Ancylobacter polymorphus: one gene and its partner. The protein of the gene in region 1 interacts with the protein of each later gene in a pairwise test. Links are inferred from orthologs where the notes say so. Each region holds a gene or a part of one and is shown in the gene's direction. Other genes may lie near its edges. The genes, in order: ileS and K9D25_RS14555.

The links.
Region 2: the proteins of ileS (region 1) and K9D25_RS14555 interact in binary tests that used the Escherichia coli proteins (3 or more experiments, as listed by UniProt). The link is inferred for Ancylobacter polymorphus from one-to-one orthologs.

What each region holds. Positions count from the first base shown.
Region 1 is NZ_CP083239.1:1,144,837-1,148,782, reverse strand. What follows is about bases 63-3,698. They hold ileS (isoleucine--tRNA ligase), read left to right. Parts: upstream 63-426; coding sequence 427-3,498; downstream 3,499-3,698. Other genes in these bases: lspA (signal peptidase II), read left to right, coding at 3,507-3,698; K9D25_RS05400 (zinc-dependent alcohol dehydrogenase family protein), read left to right, coding at 63-348. Outside these bases: more of K9D25_RS05400, read left to right, coding at 1-62; more of lspA, read left to right, coding at 3,699-3,946. UniProt on the Escherichia coli protein: Catalyzes the attachment of isoleucine to tRNA(Ile). As IleRS can inadvertently accommodate and process structurally similar amino acids such as valine, to avoid such errors it has two additional distinct tRNA(Ile)-dependent editing activities.
Region 2 is NZ_CP083239.1:3,088,379-3,091,562, forward strand. What follows is about bases 1-2,874. They hold K9D25_RS14555 (HyaD/HybD family hydrogenase maturation endopeptidase), read left to right. Parts: upstream 1-1,068; coding sequence 1,069-1,680; downstream 1,681-2,874. Other genes in these bases: K9D25_RS14545 (nickel-dependent hydrogenase large subunit), read left to right, coding at 1-9; cybH (Ni/Fe-hydrogenase, b-type cytochrome subunit), read left to right, coding at 22-768; K9D25_RS14560 (HypC/HybG/HupF family hydrogenase formation chaperone), read left to right, coding at 1,691-2,020; K9D25_RS14565 (hydrogenase), read left to right, coding at 2,017-2,415; K9D25_RS14570 (hydrogenase expression/formation protein), read left to right, coding at 2,424-2,874. In the rest of the region: more of K9D25_RS14570, read left to right, coding at 2,875-3,184.

The sequences.
Region 1 (3,946 bases):
CGGGCGGCGACCGGCGGACGCGGCGCCGATCATGTCCTCGCGCTGGCCGGCGGCGCGGCGCTCGGCCGGGCGGTGGAAGTGGCGGCGATCGGCGGGCGCATCGCCCAGATCGGCGTCATCGAGGGCTTCGACGCGGCGCTGCCGCTCGGCCCGCTGATGCTGAAGCAGCTCACCCTCAACGGCATCGGCGTCGGTCACCGCCGGGCGCTGGAGGATCTTGTGCGGGCGGTCGACGCGACGGGGCTGAGGCCGGTCATCGATGGGCGCTACCGGCTGGCGGAGCTGCCGGCGGCGCTCGATCATCTGGAGCGCGGCGCCTTCGGCAAGATTGTGGTGACGCCCGGCTGAGCGGGCGCATTCCCCGCCCTCCCTTGCACGCGCCCGGCGCTGCGCTTAAACCGGGCGCGAAGGCTTAAGGAGCGCGTCATGACGAGCCGCAACAGCGATGGTCGCAACGGGAACGAAACGTCGGTTGAGCCGGCCGGCGAGGGCACGGCGCACGACTATTCCGCGACCCTGTTCCTGCCGCAGACCGATTTCCCCATGCGCGCCGGCCTGCCGCAGCGCGAGCCGGAGCTGCTGGCGCGCTGGGAGCGGATCGACCTTTATGGCCAGCAGCGCAAGGCCGGCGCCGGCCGCCCGCGCTTCGTGCTGCATGACGGCCCGCCCTATGCCAATGGCAACATCCATATCGGCCACGCGCTCAACAAGATCCTGAAGGACGTGGTGGTGCGTTCCCAAGGCGCGCTCGGCCATGATTCCAACTATGTGCCGGGCTGGGACTGCCACGGCCTGCCGATCGAATGGAAGATCGAGGAACAGTACCGCGCCAAGGGCAAGAACAAGGACGAGGTGCCGGTCGTCGAGTTCCGCCAGGAATGCCGCGCCTTCGCCGAGGGCTGGATCGACGTGCAGCGCGCCGAGTTCAAGCGGCTCGGCGTCGAGGGCGACTGGTCGCACCCCTATGTGACGATGAGCTATGACGCGGAAGCGCAGATCGCCCGCGAGATCATGAAATTCGCCGGCAACGGCCTGCTTTATCGCGGCTCCAAGCCGGTCATGTGGTCGGTGGTGGAGCGGACTGCGCTCGCCGAGGCCGAGGTCGAGTATCACGACCACCAGTCGACCACGATCTTCGTCAAATTCCCGGTCACCGGCTATCGCAAGAGCGCCGCCACCGCCGGCGGCCTGCCCAAGGGGCTGGAGCCGCCGGAGGATGCCGCCGACATCCACCTGTTCCCCTCCTATGAGGGCGCCAGCGTGGTGATCTGGACCACCACGCCCTGGACCATCCCCGGCAACCGCGCCATCGCCTTCTCGCCGAACGTGACCTATGCGGTCTATGAGGTGACGGAGGCGCCGCACGACAATTGGGCCAAGGTGGGCGAGCATTTCATCCTCGCCGACAAGCTGGCGGAAGAGGTGTTCAAGGCCGCCCGCGTCACGGCTTACGAACGCCATAAGGAGGTCGACCCGACGCATCTCGTCTGCGCCCATCCGTTGAACGGCGTCGAGGGCGCGCAGGGCTATTTCGATTTCCGCGTGCCCGTGGTGCCCGGTGATTTCGTCACCGACGACACCGGCACCGGCTTCGTCCACATCGCCCCCGGCCACGGCGCCGACGACTTCAACCTCTATATGTCCGCCCATCTGGGCGAGGTGCCGCACACGGTCGGCCCGGACGGGCGCTATTACGACCATGTGCCCCTCTTCGCCGGCGCCCGCGTCATGGACGACAAGGGCAAGGATGGCGACGCCAATGATGCGGTGATTAAGGCGCTGATGGGCGCCGAGAAGCTGCTGGCGCGCGGAAGGTTGAAGCACCAGTACCCGCATAGCTGGCGCTCCAAGGCGCCGATCATCTTCCGCAACACGCCGCAATGGTTCATCGCGATGGACAAGGACATCGCGGCGGCGGACGGTTCCAGCGCCAGTGGCGACACGCTGCGCGCCCGCGCGCTCGGCGGCATCGCCGGGGTGCAATGGGTGCCGGCCTCCGGCCAGAACCGCATCACCGGCATGATCGAGAACCGGCCGGACTGGGTGGTCTCGCGCCAGCGCGCCTGGGGCGTGCCGATCGCCGTCTTCGTCAAGGACAGGGGCGACGGCACGGTCGAGATCCTGCGCGACGAGAAGGTGAATGCCCGCATCGCCGAGGCCTTCGCCACCGAGGGGGCGGACGCCTGGTACAAGGAAGGCGCCGCCCAGCGCTTCCTCGGCACCGATTACAGTTCCAATGAATGGACCAAGGTCGACGACATTCTCGACGTGTGGTTCGATTCAGGCTCCACCCACGCCTTCACGCTGGAAGTGCGCGAAGACCTCAAGGCTGACCGCGCCTTCAATGGCGGGCCGGACCGGGTGATGTATCTCGAAGGCTCGGACCAGCATCGCGGCTGGTTCCATTCCTCGCTGCTGGAGAGCTGCGGCACGCGCGGGCGCCCGCCTTACGACGTGGTGCTGACGCATGGCTTCGTGCTCGACGAGCAGGGCCGCAAAATGTCGAAATCGGTCGGCAATGTCGTCGCCCCGCAGGAGGTGATCAAGAACTCCGGCGCCGACATTCTGCGCCTGTGGGTGTGCGCCTCCGACTATTCCGACGATCTGCGCATCGGGCCGGAAATCCTCAAGACCACGGTCGAGACCTATCGCAAGCTGCGCAACACGCTGCGCTGGCTGCTCGGCTCGCTGCATCATTACCGCGAGGCCGAGCGCGTCGCCTTCGCCGACATGCCGGCGCTGGAAAAGATGGTGCTGCACCGCCTCGCCGAGCTCGACGGCGTGGTGCGCGAGGCCTATGCCGGCTTCGACTTCAAGCGGGTGAACGCGGCACTGACCGCCTTCATGACCAGCGAACTCTCGGCCTTCTATTTCGACGTGCGCAAGGACGCGCTCTATTGCGACCCGCTCTCCTCGGTGACGCGGCGGGCCTGCCTCACCGTGCTCGACGAGGTGTTCAACCGGCTCGTCGTCTGGCTGGCGCCGATTCTGCCCTTCACGGCGGAGGAGACCTGGCTGGCGCGCTTCCCCTCCGAGACCGGTTCGGTGCATCTTCAGACCTTCCCCGACACGCCGGCGAAATGGCGCGACCCGGTGCTGGCCGATGAGTGGCGCAAGATCCGCCTGGTGCGGCGCGTCGTGCTCGGCGCGCTGGAAGTGGAGCGCGCGGCCAAGCGCATCGGCTCCTCGCTGGAAGCGGCGCCGGTGATCCACGTCTCCGACCCGAACCTGTTCGCCGCGGTGAGCGCGGTCGATCTGGCGGAAGTGTGCATCACCTCCGACGCGCATCTGATGCCGGATGAGGGCCCGGCCGACGCCTTCCGCCTGCCGGACGTGCCGGGCGTCGCGGTCGTGCCGAACCGGGCGGTGGGGCATAAATGCGCCCGCTCCTGGAAGATCTCGCCGCTGGTGGGCACGGAGGCGGACTATCCCGACGTGACCCCGCGCGACGCGCAGGCGCTGCGCGAACTGGCCCATGCCCGCCGGGCGGCGGAGTGAGCGCGCGCGTGTCGCTCCGCCTCGCCGGCCCACATACGCTGACCGGCGCGCTGTTCGCGCTCGCCGCGCTGGCGATCGACCAGGGCTCCAAGCTCGCCGTGCTGCACGGGGTGGATTTCGGCCCGGACGGCATCGTGAAGGTGGCGCCTTTCCTCGACATCGTCTGGGCGTGGAACACCGGCATCAGCTACGGGCTGTTCTCGCTGGGCGCCGAGGGCTGGTGGGTGCTCGGCGGGGTGAAGCTGGCGGCGGCGGTGCTGTTCTGGTTCTGGCTGGCGCGCACCGACAACCGGCTGGAAGCGGCCGCGCTGGGGCTGCTGATCGGCGGCGCGCTCGGCAACGCCATCGACCGGGCGGCCTATGGCGCCGTGTTCGACTTCGTCTCGCTGCACGCTTTCGGCTTCTACTGGTATGTGTTCAACCTCTCTGACGTGGCCATTGTTGCCGG
Region 2 (3,184 bases), 1.9 Mb from region 1 along the record:
GTGCGCTGAGGGGAGGCGGCGATGACCAGCATCGACCCCGCTTCCCTCCACGCCGCGCCCGCCGTACCTGCCACCATCGACGGCGAGCCGGTCGGCCGGGTGAGTGCCGTCTATGTCTATGAGGCGCCGGTGCGCCTGTGGCACTGGACCAATGCGGCGGCGATCAGCGTGCTCGCGCTGACCGGCTATCTCATCGGCCAGCCGCTCCCGACGCTGTCGGGCGAGGCGAGCCAGCATTATCTGATGGGCACGATCCGCTTCCTGCACTTCTCCGCCGGCTACATCTTCGCCGTCGGCTTCCTGTTCCGCATCTACTGGGCCTTCGTCGGCAATCACCACGCGCGGCAGCTGTTCATTCTGCCGTTCTGGAGCCGGGCCTATTGGCGCGGCCTGTTTGAGGAGGCGCGGTGGTATTTCTTCCTCGAATCCAAGCCGAAGAAATATGTCGGCCACAACCCGCTGGCGCAGTTCGCCATGTTCTGGGCCATCGGCGTGGGCTCGGTGTTCATGATCGTCACCGGCTTCGCGCTCTATTCCGAGGGGGCGGGGCCGGGCAGCTGGCAGGACCATCTGTTCGGCTGGGTCATCCCGCTGCTCGGCGGCAGCCTCGACGTGCACACCTGGCACCGTCTCGGCATGTGGGCGATCCTGCTGTTCATCATCATCCACGTCTATGCGGCGATCCGCGAGGACATCATGTCCCGCCAGTCCATCGTCTCGACGATGGTCTCGGGCGTGCGCACCTTCAAGGATGACGATCCCGACTGAGATTCCGGTCCTTCCCGGAATACGGCCTGCGGGGACAGGCCGGCTTTGAGGGCGCGGCCTCGGCTGCGCCCTTCTTTTTACCTGGATGACAGACTTCCGTTTCTGGCGAAAATTGGAAGGAACCCTTCCAGTCTGTAATTGCCTGCGTCCATAGCTCCGCCGATTTCGATAAGATCGCCAACGACTTAATGGATGGGTCGCCGAGTGGCACGCGGTTTGAATTGAGAGATATTCAAAAGAGCGGCGATCAGACCGCTCGCGCCTAGGGAACGGAAAAGTCGCTTCGGGGAGACGTCGCTCATGGCCGACGAACGCATTCTCATACTCGGCATCGGCAACATCTTGTGGGCGGATGAGGGCTTCGGCGTCCGCGTCATCGAGGAATTGCAGGCGCGCTACGAGCTGCCCGAACACGTTACCGCGCTCGATGGCGGCACGCAGGGTCTCTACCTGCTGCCTTATCTGGAAGAGGCGGACGCGGTCATCATCGTCGACGCCATCGACTATGGCCTGCCGCCGGCGACGCTGAAGCAGCTGCGCGACGATGAGGTGCCGGCGGTGCTGGGCGCCCGCAAGGTGAGTCTGCACCAAACCGGCTTCCAGGAAGTGCTCGCGCTGCTGCAACTGCGTGGATGCGCCCCCTCGCGCCTGCGACTGGTCGGCGTGCAGCCGGAGCGGCTGGACGATTATGGCGGCGGGCTCACCCCCGCCATCGCCGCGCAGGTCGAGCCGGCGCTGGCCGTGGTGCTGGGCCTCCTCGCCGACGAATTCGGCGTGGACTTGCCGCCGCGCCGTTCAGTGGAAGGCTTCACCCCGCCCGCCATTAGCCGCGAGGCCTATGAGGCCGGCCGCCCGGCCGCCGAGGATGCCTGCCGCATCGGCGATGCGCGCGTGCTTGCCGGCTGGCGCTAGGAGCCGCCCCATGTGCCTCGGCATCCCCATGCAAATCCTCAGCGTCGACGGCCATGCGGCCCAGTGTCGGCGCGGCGAGGAGATTGAGCTCATCGACGTGTCACTGCTGCCGGAGGCGCGGCCGGGCGACCATGTTCTGACCTTTCTCGGCACCGGCCGCCGCCGGCTCGACGCCGAGGAGGCGCACCTGATCGCGCAGGCGCTGGACGCCGTCGCGGCTGCCCTGAGCGGCGATGCCGCCGCCATCGACCACGCCTTTGCCGACCTCGTCGGCCGCGAACCGACCCTGCCGGCCCATCTCGCCCCTTTCGCCGCTTCCCGCCCGGAGCCGACTTCATGACCCCCGACACGCTCCATCCGCTCGTGGCACGCCTGACCACCACGCTCGGCTATCCCTATCTCGACAGCGAGGAGGAGGCTGCCGCCGCGCTGCCGGCGGGCGACAGCCTGCTGTTCCTGCCCGCCCACGGCAAGGCGCATATGGAGACGCCCGATATCGCCGTGGTGCTGCCGGAACTGGTCGGCGCGCTCGGTGCCTCCGCCACCATGGGCGGCGCGGTGGCCGGGCCGGCCTATGAGAAGCAACTGCGCGAGCAGCTCGGCGGCATCGCTTTGCCGGCTATCGTCGTACTGCGCGGTGGGCGGCCGCTCGGCTCGCTCTCGCGCATGCGCGACTGGGACGAGTTCCTCGAACGCCTCTCCGCCGTCCTCGCCCGTCCCGCCGCCAGCCATTGAGGCCCGCCATGTCGTCCATTCCCTTCGCGACGGTTCCCCCCATCGGCTACGGCGCCGGCAGCCAGCCGGGCGAGGAGGCCGACGGTCTCGCCTATCTCGCCATGCCCTCCGGCATGCGCATCTATGAGGCACATCTGCCCGAAGTCGACGACCCCGCCCGCTTTGCCCCCGCGCTGGCGACGCTGGAGGCGATCCGCGCCGCGCTGGCGCAGTGGACACTGAGCGGCTCCACCACCGTCGCGCTCGATGCGCTGGATGCGGAGAACCGGGCGCTGGTCGACGAGACGCTGGGGGAGGGCGAGGTCGCCATCGTGGTCGAGGTGCCCGGCGAGCGCATCGAGATACAGGAAGCCAGTTGCGCCGGCGTGTGGCGGCTGCGGGCGACCGCCACCGCGCCCGGCGCGGCGCCGGTCACGCGCGAGCGCATCGACATCGCGCCCTTCCCGCGCGGGGCGCTGGTGCGGGCCTTTCCGCGCGACTGGCCGGTGGACCTCGATTATGTCGCGCGGCCGCGTCGCGGCGTGGTCAACGCCCCCGCCATTCTTACCGAAATCGTGCACAAGAGCCGCGAGCGCCGCCCCGGCGGCCTGCCGCATGTGATCAATCTCAGCCTGCTGCCCCATACGCCGGAAGACCTCGCCCTGATCGAAGCGGGGCTGGGGCGGGGAGGGATCACCATCCTCTCGCGCGGCTATGGCAATTGCCGCATCGATGCCACGGCCACAGCGGGCGTCTGGCGGGTGCGCTACTACAATTCGGCGGACACGCT